One region of the Pantoea sp. AS142 genome, then DNA from elsewhere that is predicted to be linked to it. Evidence: riboswitches for the same ligand, from Rfam matches in the RefSeq annotation. Region 1 holds a riboswitch; each other region holds the start of a gene.
The links. A riboswitch is a leader RNA that binds a small molecule or an ion and turns the genes downstream of it on or off. The one in region 1 is predicted to bind thiamine pyrophosphate.

Region 1 (7,724 bases):
AATCGCCACGGTGGGAAGATGCGTCAGACGTGTCAGATGTCGCTTTAGCTGCTCAATGCCCTGAGGCGCAGAAGGCATCTCTTTGGTCTGTGTCGGAAAGATATGCCCAAGCGCGATATAAGAGGGCTGGATCGCCAGGGCGCGATCCAGTTCCGCATCATCGTGGGTGGAGAGTCCCAGTCGCAATCCGGCCTGATGAATGTGGGCGAGATCTGCGAAATCCAGATCTTCCTGACCCAGATGCACGCCATAGGCGTGATGCTTAATCGCCAGCTGCCAGTAGTCATTAATAAACAGGCGCGCGTCAAAGCGTTTGCCCAGTGCAATCGCCTGAGCAATGGCGTGCTCGGCGACCTCATCGGGCTGATCTTTCATGCGCAGCTGCAGCGTGCGAACGCCCGTCTCCAGCAGGCGTTCAATCCACGCGGGACTATCAACTACCGGATAAAGCCCCAGGCGCGGAGCGGTAGCGGGAAATGCAGGCATGGTTAATCCTCATTAATGGCATCGGCGGGGTGATAAAACTCATCGCCGCGGCTGCGTAAACGGTCTGACATTTGCGCCATGCCTACTTCAACCGGCTCGGCACGGGCATCCTGGCGTGCCGCAAACTCGCGCACCTCCTGGGAAATTTTCATCGAGCAGAATTTAGGACCGCACATTGAGCAGAAATGGGCCACTTTGCCCGACTCCTGCGGCAGGGTTTCATCATGCATAGCCCTTGCAGTATGGGGATCCAGCGCCAGGTTAAACTGATCTTCCCAGCGGAATTCAAAGCGCGCTTTGGACATGGCGTTATCACGTATCTGCGCCCCCGGATGGCCTTTCGCCAGATCGGCGGCATGCGCCGCGATTTTGTAGGTGATCAATCCTTGCTTCACATCGTCTTTGTTCGGCAGGCCCAGATGTTCTTTGGGCGTGACGTAACACAACATGGCGCAACCAAACCAGCCAATCATGGCGGCACCGATACCTGAGGTAAAATGGTCATAGCCAGGTGCAATGTCAGTGGTAAGCGGGCCAAGCGTATAGAAGGGGGCTTCATCGCACAGGTCGAGCTGTTCGGTCATGTTGCGACGAATCATATGCATCGGGACATGCCCCGGCCCCTCAATCATCACCTGAACGTCATATTCCCAGGCGATGCGGGTCAGTTCGCCCAGGGTACGCAGTTCGGCAAACTGTGCCTCATCATTGGCATCCTGAATCGACCCCGGACGTAAGCCGTCACCCAGAGACAGGGAAACATCATAAGCGGCGCAGATTTCACAGATCTCCCGGAAGTGCTGATACAGGAAGCTCTCCTGATGATGCGACAGGCACCATTTGGCCATGATCGATCCACCCCGCGACACAATCCCGGTCAGACGCTTCGCGGTCATCGGGACATAACGCAGCAGCACGCCAGCATGGATCGTGAAATAATCGACGCCTTGCTCTGCCTGCTCAAGTAGCGTGTCCCGGAAAATTTCCCAGTTCAGTGCCTCGGCCACGCCATTCACTTTTTCCAGCGCCTGATAAATCGGCACGGTACCAATGGGCACGGGACTGTTTCGCAAAATCCATTCGCGTGTTTCATGAATATAACGGCCGGTAGAGAGATCCATCACCGTATCGGCTCCCCAGCGAGTCGACCAGACCAGTTTTTCCACTTCTTCCTCAATGGAAGAGGTTACTGCCGAGTTACCGATGTTGGCGTTGACCTTAACCAGAAAGTTGCGGCCAATGATCATCGGCTCCGATTCAGGGTGATTGATATTGGCAGGGATGATGGCGCGGCCGGCAGCGACCTCCTGACGGACAAACTCGGGCGTGATATCGGCGGGCAGATGCGCGCCAAAACTATGGCCTGGATGCTGTTGCAGCAACACCTCACTGCGGATTCGCTCCCGGCCCATATTTTCCCGCAGGGCGATAAATTCCATTTCCGGGGTAATGATCCCCTGGCGGGCATAGTGCAGTTGCGTGACGCGGTGGCCTGCGCGGGCACGGCGCGGTGTCGGAAGTTGATCGAAGCGCAGATGATCCAGTCCCTCGTCAGCCAGCCGCTGCTGGGTATAGTCTGAGCTGTTCTGTTCCAGAAGCACGCTGTCGTCGCGTTCAGCAATCCAGCGGGCGCGCAGCTTTTCAAGGCCACGATGAACATCGATCTGTGCCGCGGAATCGCCATAAGCCCCCGCCGTGTCATAGACCGGTACCGCTTCGTTTTGCTCATAAAGAGGCTGTTCTTTGCTGCCGCCGAGGTGGGTCGGGCTGAGCGCGATTTCGCGCATGGGAACGCGAATATCCTCGCGGCTGCCGGTAATCCAGATGCGACGGGACTGGGGAAATGCACTGCCGCTTTGCAAGGAATCGATAAATTCCTGCGCCTGGGCACGTTGTTCACGACGGGTTATTTTTGGGTCAGACATAGCAATCTTCCTGTTAAGGGGGAACGATGCTTGTCCGGAGTTCGGAAGGAGTAACCGTATAGACAGCGTAAACGTACTGGCATACAGAAAATATTTACTCTTGTTCCCTTCGCAGGTTCTAACCTGATCAGGTTCCGCGGATCCCGAATTAACGGTCTCAGCCCAACTGGGCACTCCGACAAGAAGCTGTTTTTACGCTGGCGTCTGATCACAACAGAGTCAGGCGTAAACCTTGTATTTCAAAGCAAAAATAAAAAAGGTTCTTTGGAGTACGCTCCTCAGAACCTGTTCAGCATAAAAGGGCGACGAGATAATCTCAACCCTTTTACCAGTGATGACGGCTAAGCCGGACGCGCGATATGGCTGTCATTGGCAACCGGCGGAGTGGCAAGCTGGTTATCCCATGCCAGCTGGATCAGATTATCTTCCAGCGTAAACCGTGCTTCCAGCACTTCGCCGACTTCGGACAGCGCCTGCTGAAAGGTCATGCAGTTCTCGTCGTCGATCGCCTGTTGCAGTTGACCGTCATACAGTTGCATCAGACGTTCAGTGTTGGCTTCCAACGGTGGATAGATCTGCGCGGCGGCGATCATCGGGCTGTCGCCACTCATTTCACTGATGACGCGTTCATAGATACTGAAGTGACCTGCAGAAAGATAATCGACCAGGCTGTGACAGAAGTTGTCCAGAGCCTGTTCATCCAGACGCGTCAGCGCCTCTTTTTTAGGTTTAAGGCCGACAAGGTGATAATAGGTCACCAGTAGCTGACGACGAGCTTCAAGCCACGAATCGACCAGTTCATTACTGCCACCTACGCGTTCAGCCAGGACGTCTAACTGGTTAAGCATATCTAACTCCATGTGAGTTATAGTTGTTTATCTACACACTTAACATCAGGGCTTCAGCGTGCGTTTTGACGCTAAGGATGACGAAATAAATGCAATACGAAATCTCAAGCGTAGACGCTGGATGGTGGATTGTCAGCCATGAACAGAAACTTTGGTTGCCACAAGGTGATTTGCCCCACGGAAACGCCGAAAAATTTGGTTTGACCGGCAGTAAGGCCCGCACTATCGGTGAATGGCAGGGCGAAAAAGTCTGGCTAATTTGTGAGCCGCGTTCTGCCGATATGTTCTCAGTACGACAGTTGATCGATCAGGATGTAGAGCTGTTTCAGCTGGTGGGTCGCGGTGTGCAGCTGGCAGAATTCTACCGGTCTCATCGCTGGTGCGGCTATTGCGGCCATGAGATGTACCACAGCAAACATGAATTTGCCTGTCTCTGCAGTCACTGCCGCGAGCGTTACTATCCACAGATCGCTCCCTGCATCATTGTCGCTATCCGTCGTGGTGATGAAATCCTGCTGGCGAATCATGCCCGCCATCGCAACAAGGTCTACACCGTGCTGGCGGGTTTTGTGGAAGTTGGCGAGACGCTGGAGCAGGCCGTTGCCCGCGAAGTGATGGAAGAGAGCAATATCCGGGTCAAAAACGTCCGTTACGTCACCTCCCAGCCGTGGCCCTTTCCGCAATCGCTGATGACCGCGTTTATGGCGGAATATGCCAGCGGCGATCTGCAACACGACGGCAAAGAGCTGCTGGATGCGGCCTGGTTCCGTTTTGATGACCTGCCCCTGTTGCCGCCGCCAGGCACCGTGGCGCGCCGTCTGATTGAAGATACCGTCGCCCTGTGCCGCGCCGAAGTGTGAAAGTGCTACACTACACGCCTGTTATTGAGAGAGTGTTGAGATGAGTGAACTGAAGAACGATCGTTATTTGCGTGCCCTGTTACGTCAGCCAGTTGATGTCACGCCGGTATGGATGATGCGACAAGCCGGGCGCTATTTACCGGAGTACAAAGCGACACGCGCCCAGGCGGGTGACTTTATGTCGCTATGTAAAAACGCCGAGTTGGCCTGTGAAGTCACTCTCCAGCCGCTGCGCCGTTATCCGTTGGATGCCGCCATTCTCTTCAGTGACATCCTGACCATTCCGGATGCGATGGGACTGGGTCTCTATTTTGAAACCGGCGAAGGCCCGCGTTTCTCTCATCCTGTGACCTGTCGCGCTGACGTCGAGCGTTTACCGGTGCCCGATCCAGAAATGGAGCTGGGCTATGTGATGAATGCCGTCCGCACTATCCGTAAAAACCTGAACGGTGATCTGCCGCTGATTGGCTTCTCAGGCAGTCCGTGGACGCTGGCCACCTACATGGTGGAAGGCGGCAGCAGCAAGGCATTTACCAAAATCAAGAAGATGATGTATGCCGATCCCGCTACGCTGCACGCGATGCTGGATAAGCTGGCCGACAGCGTCATCCTCTATCTCAATGCTCAGATTCGCGCCGGTGCGCAGTCCGTGATGATATTCGATACCTGGGGCGGCGTGCTGACCGGTCGTGATTATCGCGAGTTCTCACTTCACTACATGCACAAAATTGTCGATGGCCTGCTACGTGAAAACGACGGTCGCCGCGTACCCGTGACGCTCTTCACCAAAGGGGGCGGACAGTGGCTGGAAGCGATGGCTGCCACCGGTTGTGATGCGCTGGGTCTCGACTGGACCACCGATATCGATGACGCCCGACGTCGCGTGGGCGACAAAGTCGCGCTGCAGGGCAACATGGATCCCTCTATGCTCTATGCTGCACCTCAGCGTATTGAACAGGAAGTGGCCGGGATCCTGAAACGCTTTGGCTCAGGCACCGGACATATCTTCAATCTGGGACACGGTATTCATCAGGATGTTCCACCCGAAAATGCAGGTGTCTTTGTTGACGCTGTACATCGCTTATCACGTCCCTGGCATCAGGAGTAATCATGGACATTGCCGCACTTCGCGCTGAGCAGTTAGAACGCGCCGCTGACGTGGTGCGCGAAGACGACTTTGACGTGCTGCCGCCCCGCTTTATTGGCGGAGCAGACGTTGGATTTGAGCAGGAAGGCACCGTCACGCGCGCGGCGATGGTAGTATTGGAATATCCATCGTTGAAGCTGGTGGAACATCGCATCGCGCGCGTTGAGACCACTATGCCCTATATTCCGGGCTTTCTCTCATTCCGTGAGTATCCAGCGCTAATGGCCGCCTGGCAGATGCTGAAACAAAAACCGGATCTGCTGTTTGTGGATGGGCACGGTATTTCGCATCCAAGACGGCTTGGCGTCGCGTCGCATTTTGGCCTGCTGGTCGATGTGCCAACCATTGGCGTCGCAAAAAGTCGTCTGTGTGGACGTTTTGCCGATCTGGATGCGGAGCCTGGCAGTCGTCAGCCGCTGATCGACAAAGGTGAGCAGATAGGCTGGGTATTGCGCAGCAAGCTGCGTTGTAATCCGCTGTTTGTCGCCACCGGCCATCGTGTCAGCCTGGATACCGCGCTACACTGGGTCGAAAACTGTACGCGTGGTTATCGGTTGCCTGAACCTACACGCTGGGCCGATGCGGTTGCTTCGAATCGAGCCGCTTTCCAGCGCTGGCAAAACGCGCTTTAACACTGTTTGTGCTGCGCTTTTGCAGTTACACTGCGGCCAGCGAAACGAATAAGAGCCACCTTTATGTTACAAAATCCCGTTCATCTGCGTCTGGCGAAGCTGGAAAGCTGGCAGCACCTTACTTTTATGGCCTGCCTGTGCGAGCGCATGTATCCCAACTATCGTGCGTTCTGCGAGCAGACTGAATTTGCCGATCCGGCACTCTATCGCCGGGTTCTTGATCTGATCTGGGAAAACCTGACCGTCAAGGATGCGAAGATAAACTTCGACAGCCAGCTGGAAAAGCTCGAAGCTGCCATTCCTGATGGCGATGCGTTTGAGGTTTATGGTGTTTATCCGGCTATCGATGCCTGCGTGGCATTAAGCGAAGTCGTGCATGCGCAGTTGAGCGGTGAAACTCTTGAGCATGCAATTGAAGTCAGCGAGACCTCAATTACCACTGTTGCCATGCTGGAAATGACTCAGGCTGGACGCGAAATGACCGACGAAGAGCTGCGTGAAAACCCAGCTATCATTGATGAGTGGGACCTCCAGTGGGAGATTTTCCGCCTGCTGGCGGAGTGTGAAGAGCGCGACCTTGAATTGATTAAAGGTCTGCGATCTGACCTGCGTGAAGCGGGAATTAGCAACATCGGTATAAATTTCCAGCAGTAAGGCGATAAAACGTGACTTCAGGCCCGAATTAGCGCGCCTGGAGGCTTCACATTGGCCCCCTGTCTGGTCTACATTTGGGGGGCTGAAAATTGTGGCTATCGGTGCGTGCAGGCAGAAGAGTGCCAGAATATGGCTTTTCCCTCGCACTCGTTGCTTAGCAAGCGATAAATACACTTTAAGGATAACTTATGAATAAGACTCAATTGATTGACGTGATCGCAGAAAAAGCTGACCTGTCTAAAACTCAGGCAAAGGCAGCGCTGGAATCTACTCTGGCTGCGATCACTGAGTCTCTGAAAGATGGTGATGCTGTACAACTGGTTGGTTTTGGTACTTTTAAAGTGAACCACCGCGCTGAGCGTACCGGTCGTAACCCGCAGACTGGCAAAGAGATCAAAATCGCTGCAGCAAATGTACCGGCATTCGTGTCTGGTAAAGCGCTGAAAGACGCCGTTAAGTAAGACGTCGCACTGCGGTTAAGCTTTAAAACAGGGGGCGTTTCGCCCCTTTTGTTTAAGAGGCCAGCCATCATGACCCCGCTGTTTAAGCGTTTATCTGTTCTGTTTCTCTCCTTGTTTCTATTTGGTTGCAGCTCTACTCCGGATATTCCCCCCTTTTCTGCTAGTGGCTATCTTGCCGATCGTGGTGTTGTTCGTATCTGGCGCAAAAACAGCGACCATCAGTCGGTACATATTCGCACCTTTTATACGCCGTTCAGTGGCGGTGAGGGGGAGGTGACGGATTATGTCTGGCTGCAAGAAGCGTTAATCAGCATTCAGCGTCAGGTGAAGGGTAAACAACCTGACGATGTGACTCTGCGTTTTGATCAGGCTGGTGGGCTTAACTTTATGCAGCGTCAGCTTTCAGGCCGGCGTGAAGCGGTCAGCCCGGATGCCGTTGAACTCTATAAATTTGATGCCCAGCGGATGCGCAGCCTCAGCGATGCGCTGTTAAGTGGTCAGGTGTTCCTCAGACAGGGACACTGGCTGGGAAACAATGTGCTGAAGAGTTGCGAAGGCCAGCAGGTCAGACCCGCTTTTGATGCTGACGCTCTGCAGATGCTGACACAACAGCAACGCAGCGTATCGGCACAGCTGATGGTGTCATGGCTGGAAGCACCGGAAGGCATACAGCTGTTGCGCGTCAGTCAGCAGGATGATTGCTCACAGCAG
Region 2 (7,724 bases), on a different contig from region 1:
CAGGGCTACTTCTTTTCAAAACCGCTGCCAGCCAGCGACATTGAACATTGGCTTTATCAGAAGTCACGCTAGTCAACTGGCCCGCAGCAATGGCTGCGGGCGCTCTTTTTACTCACTGCCAGTGGCGTACCGCTCAACCGGGGTGATGCTTTTAATCAGCTTGTTATCAAACAGAAATTGCTCATAAGCCTGATAGCGTGCGCGATCCAGTTTTGCCGGATCGGCGGCGAATAGGGGCAGGGTGGCACGCCATGCCTGATGGTTTAGCGGCGTGTTTAACTCCGGATGTGCGCGGGCAAAGGCCTGCCAGCTCTCCTCTGGATGCGCCTGCAACTGAGCATTCCCCCTCTTCAGTGCCCGCAAAAACTTTTTGATTTTCTCCTGACCGGCCTCATCACGGTTGGCGACGATAATCAGTTCGTCATAAGGCGGCACACCATAATCCTCGACGTTAAACACCACTGGCTCTTTACCCGCAAGTTTCATCTCCTGTGCTTCGATATTGCGATACCCGCCGATAACTGCATCTACCTTTCCGGTTATCAGGGCGCTGGTGAGCTGAAAATTGACGTTAACCCGCTTAACCTGATCGACCTTTATGCCGTCATGGTTCAGCACAGTGGCCAGTGTTGCCTGTTCAATGCCGCTGACCGAATAGCCAATACGCTTACCTTTCAAATCTGCCGGACGCTTAATCGTTTTATCGAGTGTTATCAGGGTGTTCAGGGGCATATTAATCAGCGTGCCAACCCGTATCAGTGGCACACCCTGATCGGCGAAGAGATTCAGCTGCGGCTGATAAGTAATCGCCAGGTCCGCCTGTTTCGCCGCCACCAGACGCGGCGGGAGTGCCGGATCGGAAGGTGGGATAATGTTGACCTCCAGCCCTTCTGCCGCAAATGCGCCCGTCTGCTGGGCCACCATAATGGGCGCGTGGTCGGGATTGATATACCAGTCGAGCACCAGCGTCAGTTTTTCCGTCGCCAGAGCCTCTGTGGCGAAGGTGGTGCTGAAAAGCAAGGTAAACAGAGGCATTTTAGTCATGGGATTTCTCATCTGTAGAGGTCATTAAAGTGTCTCCGGTGCCCAGGTAATCAGGTGGCGCAGCAGGAGGTCGGTAGTCAGCCACAGGGCCAGCGTCACCAGCACCAGAATAAACAGGGCAGCGAAACAGAGGTCACTCTGCATCCGGGCGTTGGCATTCAGCATCACATAACCCAGACCTTCGGCCGATCCGACCCATTCACCGATGATTGCGCCAATCGGCGCTACTGCTGCCGCCATCCGCAATCCTGACCCCAGGGCGGGCAGCGCGGCTAACAGCCGGACATGGCGCAGCTGCGCTCTACGTGACGCGCCCAGAGTGCGAGCCAGATCGAGATAGCCGGGCGTGACGCGACGCAGGCCATCAAAAAAGGCGGAGGTCACCGGAAAAAAGATCACCAGTACTGCCATCGCGACTTTGGCACCCATGCCGAAGCCAAACCAGAGCACCAGCAACGGCGCCAGGGCAAATACCGGAATCGCCTGGCTGGTAATCACCACCGGCATCATCCAGCGCTGCAGCCAGGGCGAAAAGGTCATGCTCAGCGCCAGCACACCACCCAGCAGCACGCCGAGAGCCATGCCGCAGAGGATCTCGGTCAGCGTAATCAGAGTGTGATGGCCAAAATAGCCCGCGTTTTGCCACAGCGCGGTGGCGACCGCAGCGGGTGAGGGCAGCAGAAAGGCTGGAATGTCAGTCAGTGTGGCGAGCCACCACAGCGTAATCAGCCCGACAGCGATCATCACGCCACGGCGAACACTAGCGAAACCCATGCGTAATCTCATCCTGCTATCCTGCTCAGTTGGTTCAGCAATGCGGCCTGACTCTGGATTAAGTGGATGTCTTCTGCTGCCCGTGGTGGCTGGCCCTGCAGTGGCGGGCAAGCTTCAACCCCCGCTGAACCTACCAGCAGTATTTGGTGACTAAGCCGACAGGCTTCTGCGGCATCATGAGTAATCATCAGCACGGTATGCCCGACCAGCACTTCTGCGGCCAGCGTCTGGATCTGACTGCGGGTCAATGCATCCAGAGCAGAGAAAGGCTCATCCATCAGTACAATGGGCTGACGGGTATAGAGGGTGCGTGCCAGAGCGGCGCGCTGACGCATCCCGCCGGAGAGTGCCGCAGGGCGGGCGGTGGCGCAGTGACTCAGACCCACCCGTTCCAGCAGATGGTTCGCCCAGTCGCGATCGGCTTTCTCACCTTTCAGGCGACTGGCGAGGCAGACATTTTGTTCAACCGTTAGCCACGGGTAGAGCAAATCCTGTTGACCCATCCAGGCGATCCGTCCGGTCAGAGGTTGACCATCGCTGCCGCTAATCTGCCCCGAGGTTGGAGGCATCAGACCGGCAATGACCCGCATCAGGCTGCTTTTACCGACGCCGCTGGCACCCAGTAAAGCGGTAAATCTGCCGCCCTCAACCTCCAGATCTAACTGGCTGAAGAGTTTCTGCTGACCGAAATTCACGCAGAGCTGGCGAATTGAAATGCCAGCTGGCACGACATCGCACCCCTGGCTCATGGACTGATCCGAACAGCGGCAGCTTGATTGAGACCCATCTGCCAGAAAGCGGATTCCAGCCGGGTTGCGGTGGTAAAAATGATCGCCAGCCGATCAAAGCGCTCTCTCCCGGCGTGCTGTTGAGCCAGGGTTTCAAACAGTGAAAGTGAGGAGTGGACACCGGCCAGGTAAGTTTGATCACCGTAATTCTCTATCCATGCAGCGTAAGGATTGCCCTCAAAGCGGGTTGTGGGATCATCCAGTAGCGTCAGACCGATTTCAGCGTAACCGGCAACGCATGGCATCAGCGCCGTCATCAGCTCCAGCGCATCCCCGGTGTGACCCACGTCCAGCACGTAGCGGGTGTAGTTGAGCGTTTCCACTGCCTCAGGTTCGCTCGCCATTGCCGCCTCGCTGATGCCCCAGTGCTGGCAGTAACTCTGATGCAGCGGCAGTTCGCTGACGATGGCGTTAAGCGATGCCGTTGCGCTATGTAAGGCTGCTGGCTCAGAGAGTTTGCTAATTAGCAGACCCCAGGCACGGGCAAAGTGCAGCAGAAACAGGTAATCCTGGGTGAGATAATGGCGGAAAGCGACCGGTGGCAGCGTGCCCCGACCGAGCTGCTGCACAAAATCGTGCGCAATATAGGCTTGCCAATGAGTGCCAGCCTGCTGGCGCAGACGACCATAAAAGCCGGTATCGAAAAGCGGATGTGACATGGGATCTCCAGTAACAGGGAGATCCGGGCATACGGTCTGGAACAGGGAATGATGCAGGAGAAAACGCAGAAAATCTGCCGACCCGTCCCTTCGCTGGCATGACCCAGATCAGGTTCAAAGGGTTCGGCTTACGCCATCTCAGCCCATTACAGGGCACCCCTCGGAGACAGTGGTTATACGATAATAAACGCCAGAGTACAACGGCACAGTTATTGACTCATTAAAAGCCAGAAAGCTAACTCTTAAGTGACATTGTCACTCAAGGTCTGTGCCGTTACTGGTAATCACTTTCTTGTACCACCAGAAAGATTTTTTCCGCGTGCGCGCCAGCGTGCCGTTACCCCGATCGTCCCGGTCAACATAGACAAAACCGTAGCGCTTGCTCATTTCACCGGTTGAAGCGGCAACCAGATCGATACAGCCCCAGCTGGTGTAGCCTATTACTGGTACGCCATCTTCAATGGCGTCGCCCATGGCGCGAATATGTTCCCGCAGATAGCGGATGCGGTAGTCGTCATTAATCTCGCCATCCGCATCAATTTCATCGCGTGCGCCCAGGCCATTCTCTACCAGGAACAGCGGCTTCTGGTAGCGGTCATACATCATGTTCATGGTAATGCGTAACCCCAGCGGATCGATGCCCCATCCCCATTCACTGCGTGGCACATGGGGATTAGTCAGGGATTTCACGACATTGGCGGCGCTGCTGTTCTGCTCGTTCATCTCTGCCGAAGCGCACCGTGAGGCGTAATAACTGAATGAGACAAAATCGACACTGTTTTTCAGCAGTTCGGTATCCCCGTCAGCGATTTCCAGCGTCACCCCTTTTTCACGGAACACGCGGGCAGCGTAGGCCGGATAGGCACCGCGCGCCTGCACATCAATAAAAAACAGGTTTTCGCGATCCTTTTCCAGTGCCGCCCAGACATCTTCCGGTTTACTGGACCAGGGGTAGAAGTTGCCGCCTGCCAGCATGCAGCCGACCTGGTTAGCCGGATTCACTTCATGCGCTAGCCGGGTGACCAACGCACTGGCGACCAGTTCATGATGTGCCGCCTGATACTTCACCTGCTCCTTATTCTCACCGGGTTCGAACACCAGACCGGCACCGGAAAACGGGCTGTGTAGCAGGATATTGATCTCATTAAAGGTCAGCCAGTATTTCACCAGGCCATCAAAGGCTTCGAAACAGCTGCGGGCATAGCGGGCAAAAAAGTCGACCATTTTTCGATTGCGCCACGAGCCATATTCAGTTACCAGATGCATCGGCACATCAAAATGACAGAGCGTGACCAGCGGTTCGATATTATATTTCCGGCACTCCTCAAAGACCGCGCGGTAAAAGTCGATGCCTTGCTGATTGGGCGTCAGTTCATCACCGTTGGGATAGAGGCGGCTCCAGGCAATAGAGGTGCGGAATACGCTGAACCCCATCTCGGCCATCAGCGCGATGTCCTCTGAATAGCGGTGATAGAAATCGATCGCATCATGGCTGGGATAAAATTCATCGTCACGCAGGGTAAAACGCTTTTCCAGGCCCAGTTTTATCGGCATACGGTGCGGGCCATGCGGGATCATATCGACGGTAGTTAAGCCCTTTCCACCCTCACGATAACCGCCTTCACTCTGGTTGGCGGCCAACGCGCCGCCCCATAAAAATCCTTGCGGAAACCTTGAATCAGACATGCATTCCTCTTTTCCGGGTCAGCGTGACCCATTTAGTGGCTATGGATCGCGTTAGCGCGTTCTGTAGCGGGCGCGGGTTGCGCTGTGTGTCCGGGTACGATTTCAGGAATATCTTCAAACCCTAACAGCAGTGTGAGTACAAACGACAGCACCACAGACAAAATCATTACCGCTCCGACCCAGACAATACTCATTGGATTGGCAGGATCGAAGAACTGCACGCTGGTAAACAGGCCGGGAGAGGCCATTGAGTGACTGGCCAGCCCGCCAATGCCCGCTAGCGCGCCGCAGATAAACCCGCTGATCAGACAGGCGACTAGTGGCCGTTTTAAGCGGACCGCAACGCCATACAGGGCCGGTTCTGAAATGCCGGCAATAATGGCTGAGGCCGCCGCCGCCAGCGCGGTCTGGCGGAGTTCACGGTTTTTGGTACGAAACGCCACCGCCAGCGACGATCCCCCCAGCGAGAGGTTGGCGCCAATCTCTGACGGCATCACCATGCCCTCTTTGCCGGTTTCGGCAATGGTCTGGATGATGGTGGGTGTGAACACCCGATGCATCCCGGTCATCACCAGCAGCGGCCAGATTGCGCCCATAATCGCGACGGAAAGCCAGCCAAGATAGCCATGCACGGAGTAGACCAGCGTGGAGATGCCGCTGCCGATCCAGATGCCAATCGGGCCAATCAGCACAATGGCGACGGGGGCTGCAATCAGCACAATCAGCATCGGTTTCAGGAAGTTTTTGGTGACAGCAGGAGTAATACGATCCACGCCACGCTCAATGTGCGACAGGATCCAGGTCATGACCAGCGCCGGGATTACCGTGTAGGTATATTTCACTGCGGTCACCGGAATATAAGCGAATTCAACTGCCTGACCCTGCGCCGCTTTTGCCATTAGCTCAACAAAATTGGGATGGACCAGTACACCGGCAATGGCAATCGCCAGCGACATGTTGGTTTTGAATTTTAGCGCCGCAGAGGCGGCGACCATCACCGGCAGAAAGAAGAACGCGCCGTCGCCAATCACGTTCAGGATCACCAGCGTTGATGAGCCTTTCTCGAATATGCCTGCCATATCAAGGATCATCGCCAGCAGCTTAACCATTGAGCCGCCAATAATGGCCGGGATCAGCGGCGACATCGTGCCCACCAGCGCATCAAGAATGCCTGCACCAATGCCTCTCAGGGTGAATTTGCGTGTCACCGGTACAGACAATGACGCGGCGGGCGATCCCATTTCCAGCACCGCTTGATAAGCCTGCGAAACGTTATTACCGATGATCACCTGGTACTGGGTATCGTGGTGCACCACACCCATGACGCCATCGATCGCTTTGAGCCGGGGACAGTCAACCTGGGTTTCATCTTTCACTACAAACCGCAGGCGGGTCATGCAGTGGGTTACGGCTTCGATATTGGTGAGGCCGCCTAGCGCATCGACGATGGCGCGTGACACCTCGGCATCATTTCTGGGCATGATCGCTCTTCTCTGTAGGGGAAATCGGTCAAAATTTTTATGTTTTTGCGCCTGCGGGCAGGCAAATAGGAAACCGGTTTCACAAAATCATGAAGTGCTTTTAAAGCGTCGACAAGCGTAAAAATTAGTCCGATTTGTGTTTTGTGAACTCCATCACCTGAGCGGGGTGGGTGGCTTCGCTTTCAGGCGGGGTAAATATTTTAAAGATAGAGAGGCTTAGGTAGACTGCATAACGACGCAGCAAAGGAGCATCATCATGGCAACGATTAAGGAAGTGGCAAACAGGGCCGGCGTCTCAAAAGCGACAGTGTCACGTGTGCTATCCGGTAACGGCTATGTCGGGCAGGAAAAGCGTGAAAAAGTATTGAAGGCCATTGCCGAAACCGGATATCGGCCCAATCTGCTGGCGCGCAATCTGGCGGCAAAAACGTCTCAGACCATCGGCCTGGTAATTACCAATACGCTCTACAGCGGCAGCTACTTCACTGAGTTAATGGCTCATTCCGCGCGCATGCTGGAGCAGCAGGGCCGTCAGCTTATCCTGGCGGACGGCAAACATACCGCTGAGCAGGAGCAGGCGGCAATTCAGTTTCTGCTCGATCTACGCTGTGACGGTATCATTATCTACCCACGTTTCCTGAGTATCGACGCGCTGGATGCCATTATCTCCCGGCACAAACAGCCGATACTGGTGATCAATCGGCGACTGCGTATCAACCAGAGCTATTGCATTTATAGCGATCAGTACGCCAGCAGCGTCACGGCAGTCAGCCATCTGCTGAATCAAGGGCATCGCGATATCGCATTCATTTCCGGGTCACTGGATTCACCGACTGGCGTCGAGCGTCTTTCCGGCTATCACGCTGCGCTGGCCGCACAGGGTTTTGACGCTGATCCACAGCGAATCGTGCCGGGTAAATGGACAGCGCAGAGCGGTATGGCGGCCGTGGACACGCTACTGGAACGCGGGGTGCCTTTTAGTGCGCTGGTGGCGAGTAATGATGAAATGGCGATTGGTGCGATCAAGCGGCTCACCGAATGCCATATCGCGGTGCCTGATCAGGTCTCCGTGATTGGCTTTGATGATATCCCGTTGGCACCTTATATCACGCCGTCGTTATCCAGTATGAAACTGCCGGTCACAGAGATGATCGATGAGACGATTAACCGTCTGTTAACCATGCTGGATGGGGGGGACTGGCATAACCGGACGCCTTTCACGGCCAGCCTGATGCTGCGCGAATCCGTCACTAAAGGCCCCGGGTCTGCTTAATCCGCCGCGATCTGAATTA
Region 3 (7,724 bases), on a different contig from region 1:
AATGAGGCGACCATAAAAGCGAGGTAAACCGGATTGATGCGGCGCTGCCGCGTTAACAGCGATTTCATACCGAAATCCCTTACACAACAAACAGAGGAAAAAAGAAGGGTAGACGATACCGCGCAACATGAAAAAAGCCAGCAGAGATCATCTGCTGGCCGGGTAAATGCACCCTACTCAGAAAAACACTCCGCTGAACAGCGAAGCGAGGGTCGAACGCCATTCACTGCTGAATGCCTCCCGCTCTTCCCATAGCGTAAAGTTTGCTCTTAAAATGAGGCAGGAAAAACAGAGCGCTTTTCACCAGGAGTTCCCCTTTTATGTCCTCATCACGTCTGAAGCAGCAGTTCATTCGCCTGTGGCAGAACTGCCAGGGGCAAACGCAGGAGATTACCCTTAGCGAACTGGCTGACCTGCTGCACTGTTCGCGCCGCCATATGCGCAATCTGCTTAACCGAATGCAGGCCGCAGGCTGGCTGATCTGGCAGGCTGAGGCCGGACGCGGAAAGCGTTCACAGCTTACCTTCTGCTACACCGGACTGGCTTTGCAACAGCAGCGTGCTGAAGATTTGCTGGAGCAGGATCGCATCGATCAGCTGGTCCAGTTGGTGGGCGATAAAAATCAGGTGCGGCAGATGATCAGCGCGCATCTGGGGCGCAGTTTCCGGCAGGGCAAACATATCCTGCGGGTGCTCTACTATCGTCCGCTGCTCAACCTGCTGCCCGGCTCGCCGCTGCGGCGCTCTGAAACCCACATTGCCCGACAGATTTTCAACGGCCTGACGCGGATAAATGAGGAAAACGGGGAAATCGAGCCAGATATTGCGCACCACTGGCAGCAAACTTCCCCGCTTCACTGGCGCTTCTTTCTGCGTCCGGCGATTCGCTTCCATCACGGCAGAGAACTGGAGATGGAGGATGTGCTCGCCACGCTGGAGCGTCAGCGTCCCCATCCGCTCTTTTCCCATATTGCGCAGATCGACTCGCCCGCTCCCTGGACGCTGGATATCCGCTTAAGTCAGCCCGACGAGGGTTTACTCTGGCTGCTGGGCAGCGTCAGTGCGATGATCCTGCCGCGCGAATGGCCGACGCTGCACGACTTTGCCCGTCAGCCCATTGGCACCGGCCCTTACCGGGCGATCCGCAATCAGGAGAGTCAGCTCAAGATCGAAGCTTTTGATGACTACTTTGGTTTTCGCGCCCTGATTGATGATGTCTCTATCTGGGTCCTGCCTGACATCAGCGATGAGATGGTCTACGCCGGCGTACGTCTGCAGGGCGACGGCGCTGATGAAATTCAGGAGGAGAGCCGCCTGGAAGAAGGTTGCTACTATCTGCTGTTCGACCAGCGTTCAGAGCAGGGACGCAACGAGGCGGTCCGGCGCTGGGTCAGCTACCTGTTTAATCCCATCGCCCTGCTTAATCACGCCGGTGTCGGTTATCAGCGTTACTGGTTTCCGGCTTATGGTTTGCTGCCACGCTGGCATCACCGGCGCGACCTGACGCCAGTAGAAAAACCCTCGGGCTTGACCCATCTGACACTGACCTGGTACAGCCAGCATGTTGAGCATGAAGGCATTGCCAACGCGCTGCGTCCGCTGCTGGCACAGCATGGCGTCACGCTGGAAACACGCGAAATCAGTTACGAAAGCTGGTATCAGGGCGAAGCGGAAAGTGATATCTGGCTCGGCAGCGTGAACTTTACTCTACCGCTGACTTATTCGCTGTTTGCGCAGCTCTATGAGATCCCGCTGCTGCATCACTGCCTGCCGATCGACTGGCATGGCGATGCCGCCCGCTGGCGCGAGAAAACGCTGCCGCTGGCCGAATGGAGTAAACAGTTAGTCGAAGACGCGGGTCTGCATCCGCTATTTCACCACTGGCTGCTACTTGAAGGTCAGCGCAGCATGCGCGGTGTTCGGATGAATACGCTGGGCTGGTTTGATTTTAAATCCGCCTGGTTTGCACCACCGGCGCTGTGACGCTTTCACCCCGGCGCTGAAATGACTAGAATGTGACGTTCTCAACGGGGTGCCGCCTGCCAACAGCAAGCAGCTGAGAGAGACCCGTCGAACCTGATTCGGTTAATACCGACGTAGGGATTTGAGAGGCCTCTGTGCTCAGATCCTTTGCGACTCATCCCCTACTCTCCTGAAGGAGCGCAAAGTGTTAAACAAAGTTCTGCCGGTGCTGCTGGTATTCTCCGCCCCCGTTCTGGCGGCAAAACCTGTTCTCACGGTCTACACCTACGACTCCTTCTCCGCTGACTGGGGCCCTGGCCCGGCAGTTAAAAAAGCCTTTGAAGCACAGTGCAACTGCGAGCTGAAATTCGTCACGCTGGAAGATGGCGTGTCGCTGCTGAACCGCGTGCGGATGGAAGGTAAAAACAGTAAAGCGGATGTGGTGCTGGGGCTGGATAACAATCTGGTGCAGGCGGCGCAGAAAACCGGTCTGTTTGCTGAAAGCAAGGTTGATACGTCAAAACTCACTCTGCCCGACGGCTGGCACAACACCACCTTCGTGCCGTTTGACTATGGCTACTTCGCCTTTGTCTACGATAAAAACCGTCTGAAAAATCCACCCAAAAGCCTGAAAGAGCTGGTCGACAGTCCGGAAAAGTGGCGGGTGATCTACGAAGATCCCCGCACCAGCACCCCCGGATTAGGCCTGTTGCTGTGGATGCAGAAAGTCTATGGCGATCAGGCTCCGCAGGCGTGGCAAAAGCTGGCGCAGAAAACCGTGACGGTGACCAAAGGCTGGAGTGAAGCGTATGGCCTCTTCCTCAAGGGCGAAGGCGATCTGGTGCTGAGCTACACCACCTCACCGGCTTACCACATCATCGAAGAGAAAAAAGAGAACTACGCCGCCGCGCCGTTTGCGGAAGGACACTATCTGCAGATTGAAGTTGCCGCTCAGCTAGCCAACAGCAAACAGCCAGCGCTGGCCCGGCAGTTCATGCAATTTATGGTCTCGCCCGACTTCCAGCGTACTGTCCCAACCGGTAACTGGATGTACCCGGTAATCGACACGCCGCTGCCTGCCGGTTTCGGCGCGCTGAACGTGCCCGCCACCGCCCTGCAATTCTCGCCGGAAGAGGTTGCCAGCCAGCGTTCAGGCTGGATTAGTCAGTGGCAACGCGCCGTCAGCCACTGATGCCGCGCTGGTTGATCCCTGGCTCATTCGCCACGCTGCTGTTAACCAGCGTGGCGTTTCTGGCCTTCGGTGCACTCTGGAACGCCGCGCCGGAAACGGACTGGCGCAGCGTGCTGCAGGATGACTACCTGCATCATGTTATCGCCTTCTCTTTCGGTCAGGCGCTGCTCTCGGCCCTGCTGTCGCTGCTGCCTGCGGTGCCGCTGGCACGGGCGCTCTATCGACGCCATTTTCCTGGCCGACAGCTGCTGCTGCGTCTGTGTGCCATGACGCTGGTGCTGCCGGTGCTGGTGGCCGTGTTTGGTCTGCTGACCGTCTACGGTCGTGTCGGCTGGCTGGCGCAGCTATGCCAGCTGCTGGGCATCGGTTATCACTTCTCACTTTACGGTCTGCCAGGCATTCTGCTGGCGCACGTCTTTTTTAACCTGCCAATGGCGACCCGCCTGATGCTGCAGACGCTGGAAAGCATTCCGCCGGAACAGCGTCAGCTGGCGGCACAGCTCGACCTGCGCGGCTGGCACCATTTTCGTCTGCTGGAATGGCCGTGGCTGCGGCGTCAGTTGCTGCCGACCGGTGCGCTGATTTTTATGCTCTGTTTCGCCAGCTTTGCCACCGTGCTGTCGCTGGGCGGCGGCCCGCAGGCGACCACCATCGAGCTGGCGATATTTCAGGCGCTGAGTTATGACTACGATCCCGGACGTGCAGCGCTGCTGGCGCTGCTCCAGCTCGGCTGCTGCCTGACGCTGGTGTTGCTCAGCCAGCGCTTCAGCAAGGCGATCCCCGCCGGAAACAGCCAGATGAACGGCTGGCGCGATCCACAGGATTCGCGCGGGGCACAGGTGGTCGATACGCTGCTGATTCTGCTGGCGCTGATCCTGCTGCTGCCACCGCTGGCGGCGGTCATCGTCGATGGTCTGCACGGCGGATTGCGAGGCGCATTGGCGCAGCCTGCCCTCTGGCAGGCGAGCTTTACCTCATTGCGTATCGCCACTGGCGCCGGTCTGCTCTGTGTAGTGCTGACCATGATGCTGCTCTGGAGCAGTCGCGAACTGCGTCTGCGTCAGCGTCCGGCAGCGGCACAGTTGATCGACACCAGCGGCATGCTGATTCTGGCGATGCCAGGCATCGTGCTCGCCACCGGCTTTTTCCTGCTGTTTAACACCACCATGGGTCTGCCCGATTCAGCAGAGGGGCTGGTGATCTTTACCAATGCGCTAATCGCTATTCCCTATGCGCTGAAAGTGCTGGAGAACCCGATGCGAGACGTTGCGGAGCGTTACGGCAGACTCTGTGATTCACTGGATATCCACGGCTGGAACCGGCTGCGGCTGATCGAGCTGCGCGCGCTGAAACGTCCGCTGGCTCAGGCCCTGGCATTTGCCTGCGTGCTGTCGATCGGCGATTTTGGCGTGGTGGCGTTGTTTGGCAACGCCGACTTCCGCACCCTGCCGTTCTACCTCTATCAACAGATTGGCGCCTATCGCGGCGCAGAGGGTGCGGTCACCGCCCTGCTGCTGTTGCTGCTCTGTTTACTGCTGTTCACACTAATGGAAAAATTACCAGGCCACCATGCTGACCCTTGATAATCTCACTTACCTTTATCAGCATCTGCCGATGCGCTTCAGCCTCAATGCCACACGTGGCGAGCGCATCGCGATTCTCGGACCCAGTGGGGCGGGTAAAAGCACCCTGCTGAGCCTGATCGCCGGTTTCCTGCCAGTGAAACAGGGCACCCTGATGATTGACGGCCAGGATCACACCCACAGCGTCCCGGCCAGACGACCGGTATCCATGCTGTTTCAGGAGAACAACCTGTTTCCACACCTCAACGTGCAGCAGAACATGGCGCTGGGGCTGCATCCGGGATTAAAACTCAGCACCGGGCAACATCAGCGCCTGACCGCATTAGCCGATCAGGTGGGATTAAACGAGCTGCTGACGCGTCTGCCGGGTGAGCTGTCAGGGGGACAGCGTCAGCGTGTGGCGCTGGCGCGATGTTTGCTGCGTGACCGTCCGGTGCTGCTGCTGGATGAGCCTTTTTCTGCGCTGGACCCGGCGCTTCGCGGCGAGATGCTGCAGCTGGTGCGTTCGGTGTGCGAAGCGCGCAGCATTACGCTGCTGATGGTGTCACACAGTCTGGAAGATGCGCAGCAGATTGCGCCGCGCAGCGTGGTGATTGTGGATGGCCGGGTTTACTGGGATGGCGAGACCCGACAACTGCTGTCGGGCGACACGCGGGAGGCCGAAGTGCTCGGCATCCCGCGTCGATAAGCATTTACGCGAAGAAAACCTGCCACAGCAGATGACGGAAAACGGGCATCATCGGGTGGAACTGAATACCAACGAAAGCCGCGACGGCGATCACCAGTCCCAGCGGCCCAGCCCAGCGTAAGCGCTCAGGCGGTAGCCAGGCGGTGGCCCAGTCGCGGCTCTTGCCGCTGCGCCACCAGCGCCAGCATAACCAGCCACCCAGCCAGATCAGTAGTGCTGCGCCGAGTAATAGCCATTTAAAGCTGCCGCCCTGTGCGGCTTTGGGTACGTCGATCGCCACACCGGCCAGAATACCGGGCAGCAGATAGAGCGGCGGCCAGAGAATACAGCCGATAAGATTCGGCGGCAGAAATTTGCGTACCGGCAGCTCCAGCATACCCGCTGCCAGCGGGATCAGCGGACGCGTAGGACCCACAAATCGCCCGACCAGAATCGTAAACATGCTGTGCTGATGCAGGGCGTGCTCGGTTTTATCCAGCAGGCCTTTATACTTTTGCAGATACTTCCAGCGATGCAGCGGCCCCTGGAATTTCCAGCCGATGCCATAGGAGACCCAGTCACCAATCAGGCAGCCGGCAAAACCCGCCGCCCATGCGGGATAAAGACCAAGCTCACCACTGCCGATCAGCGCACCCAGACTGGCCATCATCACCGTACCTGGCAGCAACAGCCCGACCAGCGCCAGCGACTCCAGAAACGTCACCAGCGCAACGGCAAACAGCGCCCATTCCAGGGACTGCGTAATCAGTTGTTGAATCCAGGCTTCCATAGTCGTCCTTAGTAAAAGCAGAAGGCTGGATTGTCCAGAGCCAGCCACACAGCGTCAAGGCAAGAATTGTAGGGCAATGTTGACAAAACCCGATGGCGGGAACTGTATAAACATCCATGGTATACTTAAGCGGTTTTCTCACCCCTGAAATGCTGAGTCCGGAGAACATCTGAATATGCCCCGCGCAGGTTTTCTGCTCACCCGCCACTGGCGCGACAGCCCACATGGCACCGACATTATCCTCTGGCTTGCCACGGATGCGGGCGCGCAGCGCGTGGTGCTGCCCGTGCAGGAGTCCGTTGCATTTATTCCTCAGGAATTTCAGACGCAGGTCGGCGAATTACTTAAAGATGAGCGTCAGTTTCGGATTCAGTCGCTGGCGCTAAAAGATTTCCGCCGGCGCCCGGTTTTTGGTCTCTACTGCGCGCAGAACCGACAGCTACAGCGCATCGAAAAACGGCTGCGCGAACAGGGCATTCCGGTCTATGAGGCGGATATCCGCCCACCGGATCGCTACCTGATGGAACGTTTTATTACCGCGCCAGTCTGGTTTGACGGCGATCAGCGCGGCGACAGCGTGGTCAATGCGCGGCTCAAACCCCATCCCGACTATCGTCCGCCACTGAAATGGGTTTCGCTGGACATTGAAACCACGCAGCATGGCGAGCTTTACTGTATCGGGCTGGAGGGGTGCGGTCAGCGCCAGGTCTATATGCTCGGCCCCGCCAACGGCGATGCCAGCACGCTGGATTTCGAGCTGATCTATCTCGACAGCCGCCCACAGTTGCTCGAAGCGTTAAACCAGTGGTTTGCAGATCATGATCCGGATGTCTTAATTGGCTGGAACGTGGTGCAGTTTGACCTGCGGGTGCTGCAAAAGCATGCCGATCGCTACGGCATTCCGCTGCGTCTTGGCCGCCAGCAGGCCGCGCTGGAGTGGCGTGAACATGGCTTCAAGCCCGGCGTTTTTTTCGCTCAGGCCAGCGGCCGGTTGATTATTGATGGCATCGACGCACTGAAATCGGCGTTCTGGGATTTTCCGTCGTTCAGCCTGGAATCGGTGTCGCAACAGCTGCTGGGTGAAGGAAAAGCGATCGATAATCCCTGGCAGCGCATGGAGGAGATCAACTGGCGCTTTGCCAACGATAAACCGGCGCTGGCACGCTATAACCTGAAAGATTGCGAGCTGGTGACGCGCATTTTTCACAAAACAGCGATTATGCCGTTTCTGCTGGAACGCGCGGCGGTGAATGGCCTGGCGGTGGATCGCCACGGCGGTTCGGTGGCGGCCTTTGGTCATCTTTATATTCCGCGAATGCATCGCGCCGGTTTTGTCGCCCCGAACATGGGTGATGTCGCCCCGGAAGCCAGTCCGGGTGGGTATGTGATGGATTCGCGTCCTGGTCTTTATGATTCAGTGCTGGTGCTGGATTACAAAAGCCTTTACCCGTCGATTATCCGCACCTTCCTGATCGACCCGGTGGGTCTGGTGGAAGGGCTGGCGCATCCGGATGATGCCGATTCAGTCGAG
Region 4 (7,724 bases), on a different contig from region 1:
TATCTGCTATGGCTGGCGTTTAAAGCCGGGAAGTCTGCTTTACGACGGAGTGAGCGCAGCGATTTTAAAACCCGCGACGAGCGGGTCGCTTATGGCAGGCTGTTCGGTCAGGGTATCCTGATGCATATCGGCAATCCTAAAGCGATTCTTACCTGGGTGGCAATGATGTCGTTTGCGCTGAAGTCGAATGGGGCCGCCCCGACGCTACCTTTACTCATCGGCGGTTGTGCGGCGATTTGCGTGGTTGTGTTCGGCGGTTACGCTCTGCTGTTCTCAACCGCCGTGATGAGCGCGTTTTACCGTCGCATTCGACGCGGACTTGATGCGCTCTTAGCCTGCTGCTTTACGCTGGCAGGGCTGAAACTGATTTTCAGCCCTGCCAGGTTCGTTTAATGGGTACGGGGGGTTGTCTGCAAACGCAACCGATCCGGCAGGGAGCCAGCGTCGGGTTGTATTGATGCGGGCCCGATAGCCCTTCATCTGACCCTAAAGAAGTTAGCGCAACAAGCAGTCATGTTTCAGGCAATCTCTGAATTCGAACCAACAAGGCGATGAAATGAAAGGCACCTGTCTGTGTGAAACCGTTATTTTCGAAATATCAGTCACCCCTGCATTTTATTACCGCTGTCACTGCTCCCTTTGCAGAAAGCAGAGCGGGACCGGCTTTAACCTGGCAACGTTAGTAAAAGAGGGTGACTTTACCTGGATATCAGGTGAAAGCCAGATAAGCTCATGGCGTAAACCGACAGGTTATCGCAACGATTTTTGTGCCAGCTGTGGCTCTACAGTGCCTAACCGCTTGCGTGACAGGCCCTATGTGTGGCTTCCGGTTGGATTACTGAATGATTCTGCCGATATGCAGTGCATCGGGGATTATTGTACCGATGACGCCATGCCCTGGGACTCAACCCGTTCAGAGACAAATCATGCCGGACCCGTTCAGTCTCTGAAATCTCTTTTAACAAGCCTGAAGCTACTTGATTAATCGCAGCACTTTTCTTAGTGATGCGTCAGTTTTAAGCCCCAGTATTCAGAGCAGGCTTTAACATCGTCCGGAGAATGAAGCAGAAGTTTTGACAGGCTGGCCTGGTCGTAAAGCGTCTTATGGCGCTTTCGATTCTGCGGAGCAGTAAGGATAATATATTTCAGCATCGCCAGATTCACATGCTCGCTGCTCACCCCGAGACCGCCAATTCGGGGCCTGGATGAATAACACCTGCGGATATACCGTAGCAGTGCCACGGGCACTTTTACCTCAAGAAGAATCAATCCTGTGGCACGAGCGAGGCGCGCTTCAATGCATTTTGTGTAATTACCCTCCATAACCCACTTTTCCTGACGCACTGCCTCCGCGTGTAATTGAAAAAAATCTGCCTGTGCTCTGGGAATCCAGTGACTGCCCGGAAAATGGTGAAGTTGATCAAGATGAACCGCCGGTAAATCCGTTTTGCGCGAAATTGCATCAGCTAAGGTGGATTTTCCGCTGTTCGACGGGCCAATAATACAAATGCGTGGCCCAAGCGCCTCTAAAGAAAGTGCATGATTCACAACGTTTCCTCTGCATTATCCTTATAAAAATATGCGTGCGTTATGCTCTGCTGACTTTAACGCTATCCGACATAATCTGACATTCTAAGATGATGTGTTGCCACCCCAGTTCGGTTATCCACCGATAATTAACTTCATAGTCATCGCCGTCAGGCGTGTGATAAGCAGACAAAGTATCTGCGATTAAGATCAACCTGTGAATAAAAAACGCCAGCCTGATGAATCAGATATCGTCCGTAATGCTGCCAATAATATGGGCAACGAGGTCTGCTGCAGTGCCATCAGGATCCCGATCTGGATCATAAATGGTTACCGTGATGCCACCACAGCCAGAGTGTCCAAACAGCGTCTGGCAGAGAGAAATAAACTTTTCAGACGTCAAGCCCGCCGTTCCATGAGCGTTTTCGGTAAAGTTTGGTTACATCTTGCCGATTAATTGTTCAACCAAAAAAACCGTAGAGGGCATTATGGCTTTAATCAATGGACTTACCGATGGGGTGACAAGAGACTCTGTCGCTTCCAGCACAATCAAATTATCTCCAAACGTCAAAACCGAATCCATTACCGGGAAAACGCTGCCTGACACCGTAGTGGTGATCTCTCAGGAGGCGAGAGATCGCCTGATGCAGGTCGTGCCTGAGCCCATTTCAGCGGAACAGCAGACTGAAAACCTGCAAGATCTGAAAGATTTGGTGAGGGGCAAGTCAGCCAGCCAGGGGCCGACGTTCAACCTTGGCTATGCGCTGTTTAATGACCCCAATACCAGCTGGGATGCCAGGACATTCCGGCCGCTGCTGGACATGACGGCAGATAACACCCAGGTCAGCATGGATGACTTCGCGAGCGCGCTTCATCAGGTACTGGCTGAAGGTCAGGTGGGGCGTAATCAGTACGATGACAGTGATACCTCTGAAGCGATGGCAATGACGCTTACGCAGGTGAAACTGCACAAATTGATTGAGAAATATGTCCCGGAGGATAAGCGGGACCAGGCGACCGGTATTGTTGATGAGATGATCGACAGTAAAGTGGCATTCCGGGAAGAGAGATTGCTGCTTGGGGCGCAGCAGATGCTGGATATCGCGCATCAATATGGCACCAGCGAAATCGTGGCGGGTGCGCGTGATGACCTCGACCAGGTAAAAAGCGGCACTGCGCGGCCACAGATTGAATTGGCCAGAATGATGGAGGCGACAAAGTCGGGCAGTGACATGAATGCTGTATTTAACACCTTTGCCGACGTGATCCGTGCCACGCCTAACCCGCACAACAAAGCACAGCCCTCTATCGATGCCGCACTAAAGCAGTTGGCGGTTTATCGCCAGCAGTGGCAGGCGTTCACTGAAAAATACGCTTTATAATGTCGCTATAATCCTGCAAGTGACGGTACACTCGTGGCTAAGAAACGCGCCACAGAGCCGCATTTGCAGGATAGCCAGACTGACGTTATCCCCTCACGACCAGCAATTACTTATTGTTATTACAGTACTATTTAACGACCCAGCCTGAAACTGTCTTTCTGATCTCAACCATCCCAGGAAAAAAGGAGAGATTACACATTTACAAATTTAAATGTGTAAATATAATACCACCTCTTCACATATCAGAGGATTTTTAGTCATGTCGTCACTTTTTACCCCCCTGAATCTGGGTAATCTTCAACTTCGGAACCGCATAGTACTGCCGCCGCTGACGCGTTGCCGCAGCGAACAGCCGGGCAACATTCCCGGCGATATAATGGTGGAATATTACCGCCAGCGCGCCAGCGCGGGACTGATGATCACCGAAGGCACCCAGATTGAGCCTCGCGGGCAAGGCTATGCCTGGACGCCAGGGATCCACAGCGACGCGCAGATTGCCGGCTGGAAAAAGATCACAGAGGCGGTACATCAGGAAGGTGCCACGATTTTCTGTCAGCTCTGGCATGTTGGTCGCGTCTCGCACAATGAACTTCAGCCAGGCAAGCAGGCACCCGTTGCGCCTTCAGCCATGACAGCCGATAACGTCCGGGTATTTATTGAAACAGGGCCAGGAGCCGGGATATTAACTGCGCCCAGCGCACCACGGGAATTGACCACCGCTGAAGTTAAAGAGATCGTGGAACTCTACCGACGGGCAGCAGAGAATGCCAAAGCAGCCGGTTTCGACGGCGTGGAACTGCACTCCGCCAACGGTTACCTGATTAACCAGTTTATCTCTGAGCACACTAACTTCCGTACGGACGAATATGGTGGATCAGCTGAGAATCGTCTGCGTTTTCTGCGTGAAGTCGTTGAGGCGGTCAGCTCGGTATTTGGCAGCCACCGTGTTGGCGTCAGGTTTGCGCCGCTGTTTTCAAGTACCGACGAAGAGCGCGTCTATCTCGGACTGGTCGAAAGCGATCCCCACGCGACTTACATCCGTGCCGCGCAACTGCTCAACGAACTGGAAGTTTGCTATCTCTCAATAGCCGAAGCGGATTGGGATAACAGTCCGGATATGCCTGAGAGTTTCCGTATTGCGCTACGGGAAACGTTTCGCTCACCGATTATCTATTCAGGTCGTTACACGGCAGAAAAAGCACAGCATATGCTGGAAAAAGGCTGGGGCGACCTGTTTGGTTTTGGCCGCTCATTTATTGCTAATCCTGACCTGCCGGCGCGGATTAAATCAGGCTTTCCGCTGAATGATGTCGATCACGCCTCCCTGTATGGCGGCAGTGAGAAAGGCTATACTGACTATCCTGTTTACCTATCCTGATGTTCTGTGAGGCGGCATGTCCCCCGAAAATGCCCTGAAGCTACTGTCTAACCCAACCCGGGTGGCAGTGCTAAAGTGGCTTAAAAATCCTGACGAAGCGTTTGCGGGTTATTCCCAGCTCTATCCTTTCGATCAGTATGGCGTCTGTGCCAGTCTCATCCAGGACAAGGCGGGCTTATCACAGCCCGCCACCTCGTTATGCCTGAAAGCACTTCAGAGCGCAGGGCTGGTAGAAGCCAGTAAAGTGGGGAAATGGACCTACTATCGCCGCGTCGAACCACGTATTCGCAAAGTCACCGAAGCGGTGACGCAATCGCTGCAGGCGCTTTTGTAGCGACGGCATTTTCAATACCTTTGCCTGACCGGGCTGCCATTGCAGGTTTGCCCGGACAGCCAGACCCTGAACGTCTCCCCGATTTTCTGACTCTGTTCCATGCAGTCTGCTTGACGAAACTGCCTGCTTACCTTACAACTAAACCCGTCAGGGGAGTCTCGCCAGAGAGACTGAGAGGCTAATAGCGCACCGCGCGGCTTAGCGACCCTTAGAACCTGACCCAGTTGATACTGGCGTAGGAAGACGGGTATCTCATCAGATACTTGCCGCAAGGGTGCAGTCGCGCCGCTCTTGCCTTTTCCCTTCTGGTATCACGGGTCTTCGTTAACTGATAACGAGGCGAATGTGACCCACTTAATCCTGAATCTCTCTTCTGCTGTCTGGTGGACATTTTGAGCCGCTGGTCGGTGGTCGGCAGCGGCGTTGCCGGGCTTTGTGTCGCCACGCTGCTGGCGGAACAGGGAGAAACCGTTGAAATCATTACTCAGCCTGACTGCCGTGCGGCCTCGCACTGGGCAGGGGGCATGCTCGCGCCCTGGTGCGAAGCAGAAAGTGCACCTCCACAGGTGATCGAATGGGGCCAGCACGCTGCCAGCTGGTGGGCGAAACGTGTAGAGGGCGTGGAGCAGCAGGGCACGCTGGTGGTTGCGCCGCCGCGCGACAGCCGCGAACTGACGCGCTTCGCCAGCATGACGGAGCAGCATCAGTGGGTCGCGCCTGGTGAGGTTGAACCGGCGCTGGAAAACCGCTTTGCCCGCGGCCTGTTTTTCGCCGGCGAGGCGCATCTCGATCCGCGCCGCGCGTTGCAGCAACTGCACGATAAGCTGCAACAGGCGGGGGTGCCCATTCACAGTGGTAAACCCAGCGGGAAAATCATCGACTGCCGTGGCATCCACGCTGCTGACCAGCAGCCGTCACTGCGTGCAGTGCGTGGCGAAATGTTCATCCTGCACGCGCCCGAAATTCAGCTCTCCCGTCCTGTCCGGCTTCTCCACCCGCGCTTCCCCTGCTATCTGGTGCCCCGTGCCAGTGGCCACTTCATGCTGGGTGCGACCATGGTTGAAAGCCACGACAGCAGCCCGATCAGCGCCAGGGCAATGATGGAGCTGCTCAGCGCCGCCTATAGTCTGCATCCGGCGCTGGCAGAAGCTCGGATCACAGAGAGCGGCACCGGTCTCCGGCCCGCTTATCAGCAGAACCTGCCACAGGTCCGCTACGAAAATGGCCGTTTTTTCCTCAATGGGCTTTACCGCCACGGTTTTTTGCTGGCCCCGATTATGGCTGAAAAACTTATGCTGCAACTCACTCAGGAGATTAGTTATGCGAGTGGAACTTAATGGCCGCACGATTGAAACCGGTGCAAATACGCTGGCTGAGCTGTTGCAGGAGCAGCAGATTGATCCGCGCACGGTCGCCACCGCGCTGAACGGCGAGTTTGTGCCGCGCAGCTGTTATGCCAGCCAGCAGCTTGAGGCGGGAAACCAGTTGGAAATCCTGTCACCCATGCAGGGAGGTTGATCATGTTCTACCAGTTTGTTCCGCAATCCCGATTTCTGCTCGGTACCGCTGGCTATCCATCACCGGACATTCTGCATCAGGCGATAGACGCATCTGGTGCGGAGATTATTACCGTCAGCCTGCGACGGGAAGGCAGCGAGGGCGGGGCGTTCCGTACGCTACTGCAACGGCTCAATAAACGTATTCTGCCCAATACCGCGGGCTGTCACACAGTGAAAGAGGCAGTGACGACGGCACTGATGGCACGTGAACTGTTCGATACAACATGGATAAAGCTGGAAGTGATTGGCCATGCCGACACACTACAGCCCGATCCGTTTGCGCTGGTTGAAGCCGCGCGCATTCTCTGCGCTGACGGATTTCAGGTCTTTCCCTACACCACCGATGATCTGATTGTGGGCGAAAAATTGCTGGAAGCGGGCTGTGAAGTGCTGATGCCCTGGGGCGCGCCGATTGGTTCAGGCCAGGGGCTGCGCAATATCGAGGGGCTGCGCACTATGCGTGCATGGTTTAAAGATATACCGCTGATTATTGATGCAGGGATCGGCGCACCAGGCCAGGCGGCACAGGCTATGGAGATGGGTTTCGATGGCGTGCTGCTTAACACTGCGGTGGCAAAAGCGCGCGATCCAGTGAGAATGTCGGGTGCCTTTGCCGCCGCGATCTACGGGGGGCACGAGGCGTTTCAGGCAGGATTGATGGAGCAGCGCGATATGGCGTCAGCCTCCACGCCAGTTTTTGGCCTGGCACAATTCAGATAAGGAGTGGCAATGTCACGTTATCAGCGACAGACAATGTTGCCGGAAATGGGTGAAGCGGGCCAGCAACGGCTGAGCAGCGCAAGGGTGCTGGTGGTGGGGGCGGGCGGGCTTAGCGCGACGCTGCTGCCCTTACTGGCAGGCGCAGGCGTAGGTTTTATTCGCCTTTACGATGGCGATCGGGTTGAACTGCATAACCTGCATCGGCAGACGCTGTTTGGGGTGGACGATGTGGGGCAGCCGAAAGTGTTTTGCGTCCAGCGTGCGCTGGGGCAGCGAAATCCAGACTGTCAGGTGGAAGCGCATCCACAACAGCTGAACGCCAGTGAACTGCCACAGGTGCTGGAGGGGATCGATCTGGTGGTGGATGCGGCGGATAACTTTGCTATCACTTATCTGCTCTCCGACACCTGCTCTCCGCGAGGTTTGCCACTGATTTGCGCCTCGGTGCTGGGACGTAAAGGCTATGTCGGTGGATTCTGTGGCGGTGCGCCCAGCTATCGCGCGGTGTTTCCGCAGTTACCCGTGGTCTCGGGTAACTGCAACACCGCAGGCGTGATGGGACCTGCGGTGGCAACGCTGGGCGCAATGCAGGCGCAGATGGCGCTGAGTGTTTTATTAAAACTGACGCCATCGCCGCTAGGCTGCATGATTCATTGCGATTTTGTTGACTGGCACGTGCGGCCGTTCCGCTTTGACGATGCGCCCGAGCCGGACGTGCCGGGCACGCCTTTTATCGATCGACTCATGCTCACGGAGGAAGATTGCATTGTGGAGTTGCGTAGTCGGGAAGAGGCGCCGGTCAGTGTGGCCGATCGGGTGATACG

Region 2: it holds a riboswitch for thiamine pyrophosphate, as region 1 does, so the genes downstream of both, tenA (thiaminase II) here and thiC (phosphomethylpyrimidine synthase ThiC) in region 1, are expected to answer to the same signal.
Region 3: it holds a riboswitch for thiamine pyrophosphate, as region 1 does, so the genes downstream of both, thiB (thiamine ABC transporter substrate binding subunit) here and thiC (phosphomethylpyrimidine synthase ThiC) in region 1, are expected to answer to the same signal.
Region 4: it holds a riboswitch for thiamine pyrophosphate, as region 1 does, so the genes downstream of both, WFO64_RS08125 (FAD-dependent oxidoreductase) here and thiC (phosphomethylpyrimidine synthase ThiC) in region 1, are expected to answer to the same signal.

The regions. Positions count from the first base shown of each region.
Region 1 covers NZ_JBBCMO010000018.1:3,368-11,091, reverse strand. Annotated here, with positions in the region: gene thiE (thiamine phosphate synthase) at 1-486, opposite strand, end outside; gene thiC (phosphomethylpyrimidine synthase ThiC) at 489-2,411, opposite strand; TPP riboswitch at 2,499-2,599, opposite strand; gene rsd (sigma D regulator) at 2,753-3,259, opposite strand; gene nudC (NAD(+) diphosphatase) at 3,349-4,119, shown strand; gene hemE (uroporphyrinogen decarboxylase) at 4,160-5,227, shown strand; gene nfi (deoxyribonuclease V) at 5,230-5,898, shown strand; gene WFO64_RS21850 (YjaG family protein) at 5,962-6,552, shown strand; gene hupA (nucleoid-associated protein HU-alpha) at 6,741-7,013, shown strand; gene WFO64_RS21840 (DUF1481 domain-containing protein) at 7,083-7,724, shown strand, end outside.
Region 2 covers NZ_JBBCMO010000003.1:207,584-215,307, reverse strand. Annotated here, with positions in the region: gene WFO64_RS08995 (sensor domain-containing phosphodiesterase) at 1-72, shown strand, start outside; gene WFO64_RS08990 (ABC transporter substrate-binding protein) at 109-1,044, opposite strand; gene WFO64_RS08985 (ABC transporter permease) at 1,069-1,830, opposite strand; gene WFO64_RS08980 (ABC transporter ATP-binding protein) at 1,827-2,567, opposite strand; gene tenA (thiaminase II) at 2,564-3,265, opposite strand; TPP riboswitch at 3,334-3,436, opposite strand; gene WFO64_RS08970 (6-phospho-beta-glucosidase) at 3,521-4,951, opposite strand; gene ascF (PTS cellobiose/arbutin/salicin transporter subunit IIBC) at 4,984-6,432, opposite strand; gene WFO64_RS08960 (LacI family DNA-binding transcriptional regulator) at 6,689-7,705, shown strand; gene WFO64_RS08955 (DeoR family transcriptional regulator) at 7,702-7,724, opposite strand, start outside.
Region 3 covers NZ_JBBCMO010000009.1:133,904-141,627, forward strand. Annotated here, with positions in the region: gene WFO64_RS16535 (MFS transporter) at 1-68, opposite strand, end outside; gene sgrR (HTH-type transcriptional regulator SgrR) at 321-1,982, shown strand; TPP riboswitch at 2,018-2,120, shown strand; gene thiB (thiamine ABC transporter substrate binding subunit) at 2,167-3,153, shown strand; gene thiP (thiamine/thiamine pyrophosphate ABC transporter permease ThiP) at 3,129-4,736, shown strand; gene thiQ (thiamine ABC transporter ATP-binding protein ThiQ) at 4,723-5,424, shown strand; gene WFO64_RS16560 (DedA family protein) at 5,429-6,193, opposite strand; gene polB (DNA polymerase II) at 6,363-7,724, shown strand, end outside.
Region 4 covers NZ_JBBCMO010000003.1:25,880-33,603, forward strand. Annotated here, with positions in the region: gene WFO64_RS08090 (LysE family translocator) at 1-393, shown strand, start outside; gene WFO64_RS08095 (GFA family protein) at 557-985, shown strand; gene WFO64_RS08100 (AAA family ATPase) at 1,000-1,548, opposite strand; gene WFO64_RS08105 (hypothetical protein) at 1,745-1,984, shown strand; gene WFO64_RS08110 (hypothetical protein) at 2,016-2,909, shown strand; gene WFO64_RS08115 (alkene reductase) at 3,169-4,287, shown strand; gene WFO64_RS08120 (ArsR/SmtB family transcription factor) at 4,304-4,621, shown strand; TPP riboswitch at 4,761-4,880, shown strand; gene WFO64_RS08125 (FAD-dependent oxidoreductase) at 5,014-5,958, shown strand; gene thiS (sulfur carrier protein ThiS) at 5,942-6,139, shown strand; gene WFO64_RS08135 (thiazole synthase) at 6,142-6,900, shown strand; gene WFO64_RS08140 (HesA/MoeB/ThiF family protein) at 6,910-7,724, shown strand, end outside.